DNA from 4 places in the Halomonas sp. HG01 genome. Region 4 is predicted to be linked to each of the others. Evidence: predicted binding sites of a transcription regulator. Region 4 holds the regulator's gene; each other region holds the start of a gene.
The links. Region 4 encodes PhoB, which activates phosphate uptake and scavenging genes when phosphate is short. Its sites were predicted from a motif close to TGTCATANNNNTGTCANA; they were not measured.
Positions count from the first base shown of each region.

Region 1: a site for PhoB is predicted at 1,704-1,721, ahead of UN84_RS13825 (DUF6482 family protein). Genes of this name have one in related genera too.
Region 2: a site for PhoB is predicted at 1,557-1,574, ahead of UN84_RS04415 (inorganic diphosphatase). Genes of this name have one in related genera too.
Region 3: a site for PhoB is predicted at 2,657-2,674, ahead of ugpB (sn-glycerol-3-phosphate ABC transporter substrate-binding protein UgpB). Genes of this name have one in related genera too.

Region 1 covers NZ_CP022134.1:2,912,029-2,916,012, forward strand. The annotation lists gene UN84_RS13815 (cryptochrome/photolyase family protein) at 1-726, shown strand, start outside; gene UN84_RS13820 (thiol-disulfide oxidoreductase DCC family protein) at 726-1,151, shown strand; gene UN84_RS13825 (DUF6482 family protein) at 1,347-1,649, opposite strand; gene UN84_RS13830 (hypothetical protein) at 1,787-2,080, opposite strand; gene dnaB (replicative DNA helicase) at 2,148-3,536, opposite strand; gene rplI (50S ribosomal protein L9) at 3,682-3,984, opposite strand, start outside.
Region 2 covers NZ_CP022134.1:964,696-968,679, forward strand. The annotation lists gene madL (malonate transporter subunit MadL) at 1-81, shown strand, start outside; gene madM (malonate transporter subunit MadM) at 94-855, shown strand; gene UN84_RS04415 (inorganic diphosphatase) at 908-1,507, opposite strand; gene UN84_RS04420 (hypothetical protein) at 1,829-2,014, shown strand; gene UN84_RS04425 (flavodoxin family protein) at 2,027-2,488, opposite strand; gene UN84_RS04430 (YbhB/YbcL family Raf kinase inhibitor-like protein) at 2,611-3,087, shown strand; gene UN84_RS04435 (LysR family transcriptional regulator) at 3,177-3,984, opposite strand, start outside.
Region 3 covers NZ_CP022134.1:1,072,113-1,076,096, forward strand. The annotation lists gene ugpE (sn-glycerol-3-phosphate ABC transporter permease UgpE) at 1-287, opposite strand, end outside; gene ugpA (sn-glycerol-3-phosphate ABC transporter permease UgpA) at 304-1,179, opposite strand; gene ugpB (sn-glycerol-3-phosphate ABC transporter substrate-binding protein UgpB) at 1,257-2,573, opposite strand; gene UN84_RS04990 (hypothetical protein) at 2,804-3,388, shown strand; gene azu (azurin) at 3,428-3,901, opposite strand.
Region 4 covers NZ_CP022134.1:3,430,285-3,434,268, forward strand. The annotation lists gene UN84_RS16275 (FAD-dependent oxidoreductase) at 1-351, opposite strand, end outside; gene UN84_RS16280 (chorismate--pyruvate lyase family protein) at 489-965, shown strand; gene ubiA (4-hydroxybenzoate octaprenyltransferase) at 1,019-1,912, shown strand; gene phoB (phosphate regulon transcriptional regulator PhoB) at 2,037-2,726, shown strand; gene phoR (phosphate regulon sensor histidine kinase PhoR) at 2,728-3,984, shown strand, end outside.

The DNA of each region.
Region 1 (3,984 bases), 520 kb from region 4:
TATCGTCAGGGCCGCGCGCCGCTCAACGCGGCGGAGGGCTTCATTCGCCAGATACTGGGCTGGCGGGAATACGTGCGCGGCCTCTACTGGACGCGTATGCCCGACTACAAGCGTGCCAACGCCCTGGGGGCGAACCGCGGGCTGCCGGCCTGCTACTGGACCGGCGACACCGAACTGCGCTGCCTGAAGCGTGCCATCGAGATGACCCGCGACAATGCCTACGCCCACCACATCCAGCGGCTGATGGTCACCGGCAACGTCGCGCTGCTGTGCGACGTGGCGCCGGACGCGCTGTGCGACTGGTACCTGGCGGTCTACGCCGACGCCTGCGAGTGGGTGGAGCTGCCCAACACCCTGGGCATGGTGCTGCACGGCGACGGCGGGCTGATGGGCTCCAAGCCCTACTGCGCCTCGGGCAAGTACATCGACCGCATGTCGGACCACTGCCGGCACTGCCGCTTCGATCCCAAACGGGTCGTCGGCGACAACGCCTGCCCGCTCAACAGCCTCTACTGGCGCTTCCTCGAGACCCACCGCGAGGCGCTGTCGGGCAACCACCGCATGAAGCTGATCTACGGCTCGCTGGACCGCATGTCGGACGACAAGCGGGCGGCGATGCGCGACCAGGCCGAGGCCTTCCTCGCCGGGCTCGAAACCGAGCCGGCCTACGGTCGAGGCGAGCACCGCGCCGGCTATCATGACGCCACCGACCACGGAGCCCCCTGATGATGCACCGCCCGCGCTCGACACGTCGCGCCCCCTCGCCTCGTCACGCCGTCTCGCCGGTGACACTCTTCCACGACGGCCACTGCCCCTTCTGCCAGCGTGAAGTCGCCTGGCTGGCGCGCCACCCGCGCCGCGAGCGGGTCAGGTTGGTCGACATCCAGACGACCGACGTCGCCGCCGAATGGGGGCGTTCGTTCGAGGTCATGATGGGCCGCCTTCACCTGCGCGACGCCGACGGCACCTGGTTCGTCGGCATGGACGCCAGCCGGGCGCTCTACGCGGTGCTGGGCTATCGTCGCCTGGTGGCGCTGTCGATGCTGCCGGGCCTGGCGTGGGGCGTCGATCGCGGCTATGCCGTCTTCGCTCGCTACCGGATCGGGCTGGGGCAGCGCTGGCAGGCCTGGACGAGGCGCTCGGATCGCTGAGCGATGGGAGCGACGCCATCGGGCACGGCGAGAACGCGACGGAAACCGGGCTGGCCGGAAAGGCCGGAAGACGCGGGGGAAAACATGCCACCAGTCGGGTCGGGGAGCGCGCTGAGGCGTACGGTGGCAAGTCGGTGGGCCGGCGCGATGCCGGAGGTCGGTGAATGGTGATCGAGGAAAGGCGCGGCTCGCAGGCTAGAACACCAGCGGCATGCGAGAGCTGAGCGCGTCGTGGTAGTTCGCGTCGCGACCGATCATCTCGTCGTGCGCCACGTACTGCACCAGATAGGCACGGTGGATGCCGGCGCGCTTGAGCTCGAGGTAGACGTCGTCGAGGGCGCGGAACAACATCGGCTTGCCGCGCTGGGTCAGCAGGTGGCGCTGGCCCTCGATGTCTTCCAGTTCGACCTGGTAGACGCGGCTGCCGGCATGGCTGATCACGCGGATCTCGAAGTTGTCGTGCTGGGCCACGAAGGCCTTGAGGTCATTGAAGTCCATGATCCCTCCATCGGGATATCTCAGGATGAATGCTGATACAGTCTCGTCCTGTCGTATGACACGACGATGACGGCACCGTATCGCCCTGAGACCGATGGAGGGCACCGGGGTTCCCGGCGGGAAGCCGCCGAAGGCGGTTACTGGTAGTCGGCGGGATCGATCGCCTTGCCCAGGGAGTTGCGGTCGACCCACTTGCCGGCCTTGGTCTCCTTGTAGCGGAACACCACGCGATCGCCGACCGCGACCGGCAGCTCCGAGTCCTCGGTCTGATAGCTGTAGTCCTCGCCGTCCACCACCAGCTGGTAGCGATAGAGATCCGGCATGCCCAGCCACTCCTTGAACGGCCCTTCGCGTTCCACGGACTGCAATTCGCCGCGCGCCTCGAGCTTCGGGGTGCGCCGCCGATTACCGCGCTGAAATCCGCCTGCCATGGTGCTTCTCCAGTGTGCTGTTCGAGGGGTGGGGATTATACGGCGCCGGCTGCCCCGCTCAAGGGGGTCACTCGCCGAAGGTGTCGCCATAGCTGTCCGGCGCCAGATCCTCGAAGCGGGTGTACTTGCCGATGAACGCCATGTGCACCGTGCCGATCGGCCCGTTACGCTGCTTGCCGATGATGAATTCGGCCAGTCCCTGGTTGTCGGGGTTATCCGGATTGTAGACCTCATCGCGATAGACGAAGCCGATCAGGTCGGCGTCCTGCTCGATGGCGCCGGACTCGCGCAGGTCCGACATCACCGGGCGCTTGTTGGGACGCTGCTCCAGCGAGCGGTTGAGCTGCGACAGCGCCACCACCGGGCAGCCGAATTCCTTCGCCAGACCCTTGAGCGAGCGCGAGATCTCCGAGATCTCGCCGGTGCGGTTCTCGGAGAAACCCGGTACCTGCATCAGCTGCAGGTAATCGATCATGATCATCGCCAGGTTGCCGTGCTCACGCACGATCCGGCGCACCCGCGAGCGCATCTCGTTGGGCGACAGCGCCGCGGTGTCGTCGATGAACAGCTGCTTGTCCTTGAGCAGGTTCACCGCCGAGGTCAGGCGCGGCCAGTCCTCGTCCTCGAGCTGACCCGTCCGCACCCGGGTCTGGTCGATGCGCCCCAGCGACGAGAGCATCCGCAGCATGATCGCTTCGCCCGGCATCTCCATCGAGAACACCACCACCGGCTTGTCGCTGGAGATCACCGCATGCTCGACCAGGTTCATGGCGAAGGTGGTCTTGCCCATGGACGGGCGCCCGGCCACGATCACCAGGTCCGAAGGCTGCAGTCCGGAGGTCATGTCGTCCAGGTCGCGGAAGCCGGTCGACAGGCCGGTCATCTCGCCCTGCATGTTGAACATCTCGTCGATGCGATCCACCGCCTTGGCCAGCAGGTCGCTCATGCCGACCGGGCCCCCCTCCTTGGGCCGCTCCTCGCTGATCTGGAAGACCAGGCGCTCGGCCTCGTTAACGAGCTCGTCGGCGGGCCGCCCCTGGGGCGCGAAGGCGCTCTCGGCGACCTGGTTGGCGGCATGGATCAGCTTGCGCAGGGTGGCCCGCTCGCGAACGATGTCGGCATAGGCGCGGATGTTGCTGGCCGACGGCGTGTTGCGTGCCAGCTCCGCCAGGGTGGCCAGGCCGCCCACGGTCTCGAGCTGATCACGCCCCTCCAACGCCTCGGACAGGGTCACCACGTCCAGCGGCCGCGCCTCCTCGGCCAGCGTCGCCATGACGTTGAAGATCAGGCGATGCTCGTAGCGATAGAAGTCGTTGGCCACCAGCCGGTCGGCCACGCTGTCCCAGGCCTGGTTGTCGAGCATCAGTCCGCCGAGCACCGACTGCTCGGCCTCCAGCGAGTGAGGCGGCACCTTCAGCGCCGCGGTTTCCTGATCGAGCTCGAGGGATTCGTTCATTGGGGCGGGCACCTCCGCAACATGGGCCGGCACATTCTACCTCGAAGGACGCCTGACGCCCCAGCCGGGATAACGTGGCACGGGCAAGCAAAAAAGGGCGCGAGGATTTCTCCTCGCGCCCCTGGCGTCCGCGGGGGAGTCGGGCTTATTCGGCCACGACCACCACGCGCACGGTGGCGTCGACTTCGGCGTGCAGGTGCAGCGCGATGTCGTATTCGCCGGTCTGACGGATCGGACCTTCCGGCATGCGGACTTCGCTCTTCTCTACCTCGATGCCGGCAGAGGAGATGGCGTCGGCCAGGTCGCGCGGACCGATGGAACCGAACAGCTTGCCTTCATCGCCGGCCTTGGCGACCAGGGACAGCTCGATGTCGTTGAGCTGTTCGGCGCGGGCTTCGGCTTCGGCCTTGCGCTCGGCGGCCTGAGCTTCGAGCTCGGCACGCTGGGC
Region 2 (3,984 bases), 1.2 Mb from region 4:
CGGGAGAGGGCCGAGCGCGGCGCCTCCTCCTCCAGCGCCTCGCACGCCCGGGCCCAGCCGGCTCGTGCGGTCCATCGCTAAGGAGGGCGTCCCATGCTGCAGTCACTCTATGATCTCGTCGACAAGTATCACCTGGTGGCGGCCTTTGCCGTCATCGGGCTCACCATGTATTTCGCCTACTGGATCAGCGAGCGCTTCACCCGCGGCAAGCTGCACGGGTCGGCGATCGCCATCATGCTTGGCCTGGCGCTGGCCTACGCGGGGGGCAAGATCACCGGTGGCGCCGACGGGCTCGCCGACATCACGCTGTTCTCCGGCCTGGGGCTGATGGGCGGCGGTATGCTGCGTGACCTGGCGATCATCGCCACCGCCTATGGCGTGCGCTTCGACGAGGTGCGCGAGGCCGGGGTACGCGGTGTGATGGCGCTGTTCGCCGGGGTGGTGGTGTCCTTCGTGGCCGGCGGGCTGGTGGCGGTCGGCTTCGGCTATACCGATCCGGTGGCGATCACCACCATCGGGGCGGGGGCCGTGACCTACATCGTCGGGCCCGTCACCGGGGCGACGCTGGGTGCGAGCTCCGAGGTGATCGCGCTGTCGATCGCCGCCGGGCTGGTCAAGTCGATCCTGACCATGATCGCCACGCCCATGGCCGCGCGCTGGATCGGGCTCGACAACCCGCGCTCGGCGATGATCTTCGGCGGCATGATCGGCACTACCAGCGGCGTCGCCGCCGGGCTCGCCGCCACCGACGCACGGCTGGTGCCCTACGGCGCCATGACCGCGACCTTCTACACCGGCCTCGGCATCCTGCTGGCGCCCACGGTGCTGTTCCTGGTCGTGCGCGGGCTGGTGTAGGCCAGGCGGCGCCTCTTGGGGCGCCGCCGTCGAAGGGCTCGGCGATGATCGATCAGTCGGCCACTTGGGCCTGGTAGGCGTCGAAGGCCCGGGTCAGGATATCCCGGGCCTCACTGGCGTCACCGAAGCCGTTCAGTTCGATGTCGCCGCCCTCCGGCAGGTTCTTGTAGACGCGGAAGAAGGCGTTGAGCCGCTCGACCTGCATGGCCGGGAGATCGTCCATGCCATCGATGTCGGCGTAGCTCGGGTCCACGTCGTCGGTGGGCACCGCGATGATCTTGTCGTCTGCCTCGCCGTCATCGACCATGCGCAGCACGCCGATGGCGCGGACCTTGATGACCGCGCCGGGATAGATGCCGTCGCGGGTCAGCACCAGTGCATCCAGCGGGTCTCCGTCGCCGCCGGCCGAGCTGGTGATGGAACCATAGTTGGCCGGGTAGCGGACCGGCATGGAAACGTAGCGGTCGACGATCAGCTGGCCATGTTCGGCATCGATCTCGTACTTGGTGAAGCTGCCGGCCGGGATCTCGTTGACCACGTGGAAGCTGACCGGGGCATCCTCGGTTTGGGGATAGTCGAAGACGTTCTGGGCCTGGACGGAAGACGCGGCCAGCAGGCCGGCGGCGACCAGGAGGGGAGCGATGGGCTTCATGGGATCTCGCGTTGCAATGGGAAAGAGATCCTCGAGCCTGACGGCTGACGATGACAGCCCCATGACGGCCCCGCATACGCTCTAGTCCCCGTTCCGGTCCGCGTTCTCCAGGACCGTTTTCCAAGGCCCGCGCTCAGGCAGCCGCTACCGCCTCTCGGGATCGTATGCTGATGGACATCGGCCAGGGATGGCCATTGTTGAAAGCATCGGTCGGTCACCCGTTCCGGGCCGCCGAGAGAGACGCGGCGCCTCATCGCGTTGTCTCTCGATATCCCTAGGCGGCCGAGCGCTTTTGGTTGCCGAACCGTCGGGCAAGAGACCATGCTCGATCCGCTCCATCTGCCGGTGACGGCCGTGCTGATCGGGATCGTGCTGTTCGGTCTGCAGCGCAGCGGCTCCCTGGCCGGAGCGTCGAGAGGGCGTCGCTTCGTGAACCAGTTCGCGGCCTTGTTCGTCGTGCTGCTGGTGCTGAATCTGCTCTGGCCCTGCGGCAGCGGTACGGGATGAAGCGCCGAGATGTCACAGCACGCCCGCCTCGAGCCCTGCCGCCATCGCCATGCCGAGCTCCTCCACCTGGACCTCGAAGGCGTCCTGCCACTCACCGCGCAGCGTCAGTGGGGCCTGCGCCCACTTCCAGCCGAGCCCGGTGACGATGCCTTCCACGGCGCGCCGGGTGCCGGTGCCGTCGTGGCCGGCCCGGATGTAGAGCGCGCAGGGCAGGCCGCGGGTGTCGTCCAGCACGGCGTAGTAGCTGCGGTCGAAGAAGTCCTTCAGGGCGCCGCTCATGGTGCCGAGGTTCTCGGGCGTGCCGAGCAGGATGGCGTCGCAGGTGCGCACGTCGTCCGGGCCGGCCTCGAGGGGTGGCCTGACGACCACGTTGATCGCCTCGATATCGGGATGGCGGGCGCCACGCTCGGCGGCTTCGCGCAGGCGGCGGGTGTTGGGGGAGGGCGCATGGGCCACGATCAACAGTCGCTTCATTAGAGCTTCCGGGTTGAAGAGTGCCTGGCCCGCCATCATACAGGGGACAGCGGCGTTGACAGGCGCCAACGCCTTGCCGACGCTGAATTCGGTATTCACGACCCCATCAGGGAGGACGTCCCATGGCCTTTGCCCTTTCGAAGATGCAGGTGACCAGCTCCGCCTTCGAGAACTTTCAAGCGATGCCCGGCCGGCATGCGGCAGACGGTGACGATCTTTCGCCGCCCCTGGCCTGGGAGAACCCGCCGGAGGGCACCAAGGGCTATGCGGTGATCTGCCACGATCCGGATGCGCCGCTGGTGCAGCACGGCCAGCAGGGATTCGTGCACTGGCTGCTCTACAACCTGCCGGGCTCCGCCACCTCATTGGAGGAGGCCACCACCGTTGGCACTCGCGGGCACAACGACTTCCAGCGTAACGGCTATGGTGGCCCCATGCCGCCGGAAGGCCACGGCACGCATCTGTACTACTTCTGGGTGCTGGCGCTGGACAAGCCCACGGCGCTGCCGGAAGGGCTCTCCATGACCGAGCTGCTCAAGCAGCTCGAGCCGCACCTGCTGGGCATGAACCGGCTGATCGGCACCTACCAGCGGGGCTGAAGCGAGCCGGCTGATCGGCAGTCCTGTCCGCCCAGCGCGGCTGAACCGAGCCCTCTGAGCGACCCTGCGAGCCCCGCCCCCGGCGGGGCTCAGTCGTTGGCGGCCTCGCCGGTCGCCTCGCCCGACAAGGGGGCGGCGATGTCGCCGTTTTCGGTGACGATGCGCTCGAGCTCCTCGCAGAAGGCGTCCAGCGCCTCGCGGGTGTGCCCGGGGCGGCGATGCAGCTCGATCTCGACCTGTCCCAGCGCCGGCAGGCCCTCCGCCTCGCCGACGATCCGGCAGCCCGCCGGCACGCTGCGCGGCGTCTTCACCGTCATCGCCAGGCCCGCCTGGACCGGCAGGTTGATGCCGGTGGGCGAGGTGCTGGCGTAGCGGATCTCCCAGCGCCGCTCGTCGCGGCCCAGCGCCGACAGCGCATGGGCGCGGAAGGTGCAGCCCTCCGGGTTGAGCGCCAGCGGCAGCACGTCCCAGTCCTCCAGCCGGCAGTCCTCGGCGACCACCCACACCATTGGCTCCCAGCCCAGCAGCTGCCCAGACTGCGTCGGCACGTGGCGGATCGACAGCACCGCGTCCAGCAGGCCCTCCTGAAACTGGCCGACCAGCGCCGCGCTCATGTCGCAGGTGATGTTGAGGCGCGTGTCCGGAAAGCGCCGGGCGTAACGCTCCAGCAGCTCGGGCAGGTAGGCGCTGGCCTGCTCCTCCGAGGTGGCGAAGCGGATCAGCTCCCCGCGCTGGCGCTCGCCCAGGGCCTCACGCGCCTCGTCCTCGAGGGTCAGCATGTGCCGGGCATAGGGCAGCAGCCGCTCGCCGTGGCGGGTCAGCAGCACGCTGCGGCTGGTGCGCTCGAACAGCGACTGCCCCATCTGATCCTCGAGGCGCTTGATCTGCAGGCTCACC
Region 3 (3,984 bases), 1.3 Mb from region 4:
ATGGCGATGGCGATCTTGCCGAGGGCGATGCCCAGCGCCATGACCGTGGAATTGAGCAGCAGCCGAGTGACGTCGGTACCCAGCCGGCCGACCGGCTCGGTGAGCACGGCGCGGAAGTTGTCGAGGCCCTCGGAGCCGAACCACAGCGGCGCGGTGCCGGTATACAGCGAGGCCTGGTCGTGGGTGGCGGCGGTGATGGCCAGCCACACCGGCAGGCAGAAGGCGATCAGGGCCAGGATCAGCAGCGCGTGGCTGGCGATGTCCAGGCCGCGGCGGCGGTAGCGCATGGGCGTCTCTCCGGTGTCAGTACTGAACCCTGCGCTCGAGGTAGCGGAACTGCAGCAGGGTGAGCAGGCCCACCAGCCCCATCAGCAGCACCGACTGGGCGGCACTGGAGCCCAGGTCGTAGCCGATGAAGCCGTCCTCGAAGACCTTGTAGACCAGGGTGCGCGTAGCACCGCCGGGGCCGCCGGCGGTGGTGGCGTCGATGGTGCCGAAGGTCTCGAAGAAGGCGTAGACGCTGTTCATCACCAGCAGGAAGAAGCTGGTCGGCGACAGCAGCGGGAAGGTGATGGTCCAGAAGCGCCGCCAGGGGCCGGCGCCGTCGATGGCGGCGGCCTCCAGCAGGCTCCTGGGAATCGCCTGCAGGCCGGCCAGGAAGAACACGAAGTTGTAGCTCATCTGCTTCCAGATCGAGGCCATCACCACCAGCGCCATGGCCTGGCCGCCGTTGAGCTGGTGGTTCCAGTCGATGTCGAGCGCGCCGAGCCCGGCGCTGATCAGGCCGAGCTCCGGGTCGAGCATGAAGCCCCACAGCACGCCGGCCACCGCGGGCGCCACCGCATAGGGCCAGATCAGCAGCGCCTTGTAGGCGCCGGCCCCCTTGATCACCCGGTCGGCGAGCACCGCCAGCAGCAGCGCCAGCGCCATGGCGCCCAGCGCCACGCCGGCACTGAAGGTCACGGTGATGCCCAGCGCCCGGTAGTACTCCGCCGAGGCCAGCACCCGCGCGAAGTTCTCGAAGGCGACGAAGGTGCGGCCGAGGCCGAAGGGATCCTCGACGTAGAAGGCCTGAAGCATGGCCTGGGCGGCGGGCCAGAAGAAGAAGATCGCCACGACGGCCAGCTGCGGGGCGAGCAGCAGCCAGGGCGTGACGCGGTGTCGCTGGAAGGTCGCCATGGTCGTTTATCGCTGGAGAGGAAAAGGGCCGGCACGCCAGGGCGGCGTGCCGGCACGGGGCGGAGGCGGAGGGCGGATCAGCCGTTGGCCTGCTGGAAGCGCTCCAGCAGCGCGTTGCCGCGGCGCACGGCCTCGCTCAGGCCGTCCTGGGCGCTCACGTCGCCGTTGAAGATGCGCTCCAGCTGCTCCTCGATGACGTCGCGGATCTGCGGCATGTTGCCCAGGCGCAGGCCCTTGGAGTTGGCCGTGGGCGTGACGCCGGTCATCTGCTCGATGGCCACGGCGCTGCCCGGGTTCTGCTCGTAGAAGCCCTTCTGCTGGCCGAGCTCGTAGGCCGCCTGGGTGATCGGCAGATAGCCGGAGAACTGGTGCCAGTCGGCCTGGACCTCGGCGGAAGAGAGATAGTCGAAGAAGCGCGCCACGCCCTGATAGACCTCGTCGCTCTTGCCGGCCAGCACCCAAAGCGAGGCGCCGCCGATGATGCTGTTCTGCGGCGTGTCGACCAGGTCGCTGTCGTAGGGCAGCGGGGCGACGGAGAAGTCGAAGTCCTCGGCGTTGGCGCGCACGCCTGCCAGCGAGGCGGAGGACGCCATCAGCATGGCGCAGCGGCCGGTGTAGAAGGCCGGGGCGGCATCGTCGAAGCGGCCGCCGTAGTCGAAGCGGCCGTCCTGCTGCCAGTCGGCCAGGCGCTGGATGTGATCGACGGCGGCGGTGTCGTCGATGCTCAGGCGGGCCTCGAGCCCGCCGAAGCCGTTCTGCTCGGTGGCGAAGGGCAGGTCGTTGCGCGCCGAGAAGTTCTCGAGCTGGATCCAGGACGGCCAGGTGGTGGTCATGCCGCACTCGGCGGCGCCGGAGTCGACGATTCGGCCCAGGGTCTCGCCGAGCCCCTGCCAGGTGGTCGGCACCGCGTCCACGCCGGCCTCGTCGAGGATGTCGCGGTTGACGTAGACCACCGGCGTCGAGGAATTGAAGGGCATGGACAGCATGCGGCCGTCGGCGTCGGTGTAGTAGCCGGTCACGGCGGGCAGAAAGGCGTCGGGGTCGACGTCCTGGCCCGACTCGCTCATCAGCTCGTGGACCGGCACGATGGCGCCCTCGGCGTTCATCATGGTGGCGGTGCCGACCTCGTAGATCTGCACGATGGCCGGCGCCTCGCCGGCGCGGAAGGCGGCGATGGCGCCGGTCATGGTCTCCGAGTAGTTGCCACGGAAGGACGGCTCGACCACATAGTCGTCCTGGGAGGTGTTGAAGTCGGCGGCGATCTCGTCGACCTTGTTGCCCAGTTCGCCGCCCATGGCGTGCCACCAGGCGATCTCGGTGGCCCCGTGGGCGGACAGCGACAGGCCGGCGGCGGCCATTCCCAGGGTCAGTGCTCCGGCGTACAGGCGTGGCATCGGAATCTCCTTGTCCATCGAGTCTTGGCTGAGAGAAGGCCCGGGCCGTGCATGCGCCGACGGCCTGCGAGCGACAAATACATTAGGAAAACTCGATGACAGCCCCGTGACCGTTTGCCTGCCCGGTGCCGAGCGGGGCGAGAGCGAAGGGCGCGTCTATGCTAGGCTGCGCGCTTTCAGGCTCGGTCGGGCCGGGCATCGAAGGCAGCCATGAAGGAGAGCCGGAAGCGATGAAAGTGGTGCATATCAAGAACGCGGCCCAGCGTGAGGCCTGTCTGGCGCGGCTGTGCGCCGAGGCCTATGGCCAGGAGGCGGGCATCGCGCCGCTGGTGACGTTCGCCGGGGTGACGGGCGTGCTGTTTCCGCAGGAGGCCGCGCGTCTGCTGGCGCTGGCCGACGACCAGGGCAAGCCGCTGGCGCTGGCGCTGCTGGCGCTGGACGAATCCGGTGAGGGCATGACCGTCATGCAGCTGGCGGATCTCGACACCGAGACGGTGAAGGCGCCGTCGATGCGGCTGGTGGGCGAGCTGGCGATGCGCGCGCCGCTGCGCGTGGACGCCACCGACGAGACGCAGGAAGCCCGCTTCCGCGAGGCCGGCATCGAGCGCTGGTTCAGCGGCAAGTCGGGCGTACGCATCGGGCTGTCGAAGCGTCATCCGGCCACCGGGCTCGATGACCTTCCGCGCACGCTGACGGTGGACGAGCAGGGCGTGGTGCAGTCGTTCAAGCGCGACCGGGCGCAGTTCGACGACTACAAACAGCGCTTCGTGAAGGGGCTCGAGAGCTTTCCCGCCACCCTGTCGGCGCGTCACTGAGGCGAGAAGCGCGCCGCCGGGCGGCGGCGCGCGGCAGGATCACCCTTCGACGGAGAAGGTGCCCTTCATCAGGCTGGAATGGCCGGGGAAGGAGCAGAAGAAGGTCAGGTCGCGACCGGCCAGGCCCTCGGTAGAGAAGGTGACGCTGGTGCTTTCGCCGCCGCCGATGACGTCGGTGGCGGCCAGCACGCGGTCGTCGTCCGCCGGCAGATAGTCGCTCTCGAGGCCGGTGCCCATGCCGGCCTGGGCCACGCCCTGAACGTCGGACGTCTCGGTGAGCACCCAGTTGTGGCCCATCACGTTGGCCTGCATCTGGCCGGTGTGCTCCAGCGTCACGGTGACCTCGTCGCAGCTGGCCGGCACGCTCATGGCGTCCTGGTTGAACTGCATCTGGTCGTTGCCCTCGATGGTCAGCTGGCACTGTTCGCCGTCCTGGGCCATGGCGGGGGCGGCGGTCAGGGTCGCGGCCAGGGCGGTGGCGGCGAGCAACCAGGTAGCGTTGGTAGCTTTCATAGCGGCATCCTTTCTGTCGTCACTTTGGTGATGTTTCTGTATACACTTTTGCATTCTTCGCCGAGCCTTCCAGGGCTGTCAAG
Region 4 (3,984 bases):
AATGGCGAAGGGCGGCGCCGGGGCCGCGCCGGTGGCCAGCACCAGCTCGCCCCAGGGCAGCCGCTCGGCGCCGAGGGTCAGGGTGCGCGCGGCCGGGTCGATGGCCTCGACCCGGGTGTGCGTGCGCATCGTCACACCGAGCTGGTCGGCCGCCTCAAGCGCGCTGCGCGAGGCCAGGCGATCCGGCGGCAGGCGCTTGGCGAAGCCGGTGGAGAGCAGCGGCTTGGAGTAGTCCTCGCCGCCGTCGGCGGTGATCAGGGTGATGGGGCGCTCGGACTGCCGGGTCCGGACCTGGCGCGCCAGGCCCAGCCCGGCCATGCCGGAGCCGATGATGGTCAGGGGTGCGCTCATGGGGCTCCTCGCTGCAGGGGCGCGACGGCCCGACATGGTACACTAGCCGCCCTTTGCATTGGACGCGGAGTAGCGCAGTGAATCACGGTCCGGCCCTCGCTCCCCGATGGCGCCCCCTGGCGGCGGCCCGCCCCGCCATGAGCCCGGCCTGGTGGCGTTGGGTCGCCTCACGGGACTCGCTGACCCGTCGGCTGATCGAGGCCGGCGCGCCGCGCCGCTTCCGGGTCAGGCTGCTCGACCAGCGCCTGGGCCGGCCGCGGCGCGACGAGGCCCTGGCACTGGGCATGGCGCCGGGCCGCCTGGCCTGGCGGCGCGAGGTCGCGCTGTGCCTCGACGACCGGCCCTGGGTGATGGCGCGCTCGGTGGCCCCGCTTCACGGCCTCCTTGGCCAGCGGCTGGCGGGCCTCGGCGAGCGCTCGCTGGGTCACTGGCTGTTCCGCCAGCCCGGCCTCGAGCGCGGCCCCATCGAGGTCAGCGCCGACCCGGCCCCCTTCCACGACGCTCCCGGCCCCTGGGGCCGACGCTCGGTGCTGCGCCACGGCCGCTTCGCGGTGCTGGTCCAGGAGTTCTTCCTCGACGACATGGCGGATGACCTGGCCCTGCCGGCGCGATAGGCTCCCAGGCATCGCCCGAAAACCGTGTCGTCCGATTCAACCGAGAGACCCACATGGAACGTTCCCTGATGCGCCCCAAGGGGCTGGACCGGCTGCCCGACTTCCTGCAACTGACCCGCCTCGACCGCCCCATCGGCACCTGGCTGCTGATGTGGCCGACGCTGTGGGCGCTGTGGACGGCGGCCGAGGGCGTTCCCGAGCGCCGGCTGCTGCTGATCTTCGTCGCCGGGGTCTACCTGATGCGGGCCGCGGGCTGCGTGGTCAACGACTACGCCGACCGCCACTTCGACGGCCACGTGAAGCGGACGAAGTCGCGTCCGCTGGCCACCGGACGCATCGGCGAAGGCGAGGCCAAGGCGCTGTTCGCCGGCCTGGTGCTGGCGGCCTTCGTGCTGGTGTGTTTCACCAACGCCTTCACCGTGATGCTGTCGGTGGGCGGCGTGATCCTGGCCTTCGTCTACCCCTTCATGAAGCGCTACACCCACCTGCCCCAGGTGGTGCTGGGGGCGGCCTTCTCGTGGGCCATTCCCATGGCCTTCGGCGCGGTGCTCGGCCAGGTGCCGCTGGAGGCCTGGCTGCTGTTCGCCGCCAACGTGCTGTGGACCGTGGCCTACGACACCGAGTACGCCATGGTCGACCGCGACGACGACCTGCGCATCGGCATCAAGTCCACCGCGGTGCTGTTCGGCCGTGCCGACCGGCTGATCATCGGCCTTTTGCAGCTGGCCACGCTGGCCCTGCTGGCCTGGGCCGGCGAACGCCTCGGCCTGGGCGGCTTCTTCTGGGTCGGCCTGGCCGCGATGGCCGCCACCTTCGTCCACCAGCAGCGGCTGATCCGCCATCGCGATCGCGATCGCTGCTTCCAGGCCTTCCTCAACAACCATTGGTCGGGGCTGCTGGCGTTCGCCGGCATCGCGCTGTCGCTGTGGCCGGCCGCCGGCGGGTGATGCCGGACGGGGTCGAACGACGGGGCTAAGCGGGGGCGACAGGCGGTGACTGTCACGGTATTGTCACAAGGACATGCTGTCATCGTCACCAATATGTCACTGATCTCGACCATGAGGCCCCGGGATGACCGCCAAGACCGTACTGATCGTCGATGATGAAGCGCCCATCCGCGAGATGATCGCCGTGGCGCTGGAGATGGCCGACTATCGCGTCCTCGAGGCGGACAATGCCCAGAGCGCCCACGCCATGGTCGTCGATCACCAGCCCGACCTGGTGCTGCTGGACTGGATGATGCCCGGCACCAGCGGCGTCGAGCTCGCCCGCCGCCTGAAGCGCGAGGAAGGCACCTCGGAACTGCCGATCATCATGCTCACCGCCAAGGGCGAAGAGGACAACAAGATCCAGGGCCTCGAATCCGGGGCCGACGACTACATCACCAAGCCCTTCTCGCCCCGCGAGCTGGTGGCGCGCCTCAAGGCGGTGCTGCGCCGCGCCACGCCGCGCGGCGTCGAGGAGCCGGTGCAGGTCGAGGGCCTGATGCTCGACCCGGTCAGCCACCGGGTCAGCATCGACGGCCAGTCGCTGGAGATCGGCCCCACCGAGTACCGCCTGCTGCAGTTCTTCATGACCCACCAGGAGCGCGCCTATACCCGCGGCCAGCTGCTCGATCAGGTCTGGGGCGGCAACGTCTACGTCGAGGAGCGCACCGTGGACGTGCACATCCGCCGCCTGCGCAAGGCGCTGGGCGAGCCGCACCAGCAGCTGATCCAGACCGTGCGCGGGACCGGCTACCGCTTCTCCGCCAAGGGCTGACGTGGGCCGGCTGTGGCGACGCGAATGGTGGCGGCTGGGTGCCCTGGTGGGCGCCGGCGCCCTGGTCGGCTGGCCCTTCGGCTTCAGCGGCACCGGCATCGCCGTGGGGCTCGCCCTCTATCTCTTCTACCAGCTGCGCCAGCTGCACGCCCTGCAGGAATGGCTGACCCATCATCCCCATGACGAGCCGCCCTCGGCCTCCGGCCTGTGGGGCGAGCTGTTCGATCGCCTCTACCGCTACCAGAAGGGCCAGCGCCTCACCCAGCGCCGGCTGCGCGACACCCTGAGCCGTATCCAGGAGTCCTCGGAGGCGATGCGCGACAGCGTGGTGATGCTCGACCGCCACGGCGACATGGAGTGGTGGAACAGCGCCGCCGAACGCATGCTGGGCCTCAAGCCGGCCCTGGACCGCGGCCAGCACATCACCAACCTGATGCGCGACCCAAGCTTCGTCGACTACTTCCACGCCCGGGACTATCGCGAGCCGCTGACGCTGTGCTCGCCGATCGACGAGAACCTCATCCTGCAGTTCCAGATCACCCTCTACGGCGACGACGAGCGCCTGGTGATGGCCCGCGACATCACCCGCCTGCACCGCCTGGAGCAGATGCGCCGCGACTTCGTGGCCAACGTGTCCCACGAGCTGCGCACCCCGCTCACCGTGCTGGCGGGCTACCTCGAGACCTACGGCGACATGGCCGAGATGCTGCCCGAGCGCCTGGGCCGAGGCATCGGCCAGATGCAGAGCCAGACCAAGCGCATGCAGAACCTGGTCAACGACCTGCTGCTGCTGTCGCGGCTGGAGAACGACCAGGGCGGCCACGACGACATCCGCATCGACCCCACCAGCCTGCTCGAGGCCGTGCGGCGCGACGCCGAGGCGCTGTCCGAGGGCCACCACCAGCTGGAGGTGGCGGTCGAGGAGCCCCGCGGCCTGCTCGGCTCGGAGAAGGAGCTGCACAGCACCGTTTCCAACCTGGCCTTCAATGCCGTGCGCTATGCCGGCGAGGGCAGCCGCATCGTGCTGCGCTGGCGCCCCTGGGGCGACGGCGCCTGCCTGGAGGTGGAGGACGACGGCGAGGGCATCGATCCGCTGCACATCCCGCGCCTGACCGAGCGCTTCTACCGGGTCGACAAGGGCCGCAGCACCGCCACCGGCGGCACCGGCCTGGGGCTGGCCATCGTCAAGCACGTGCTGCTGCGCCACGACGCCCAGCTGGAGATCGACTCCCGGCTCGGCGAGGGCGCCACCTTCCGC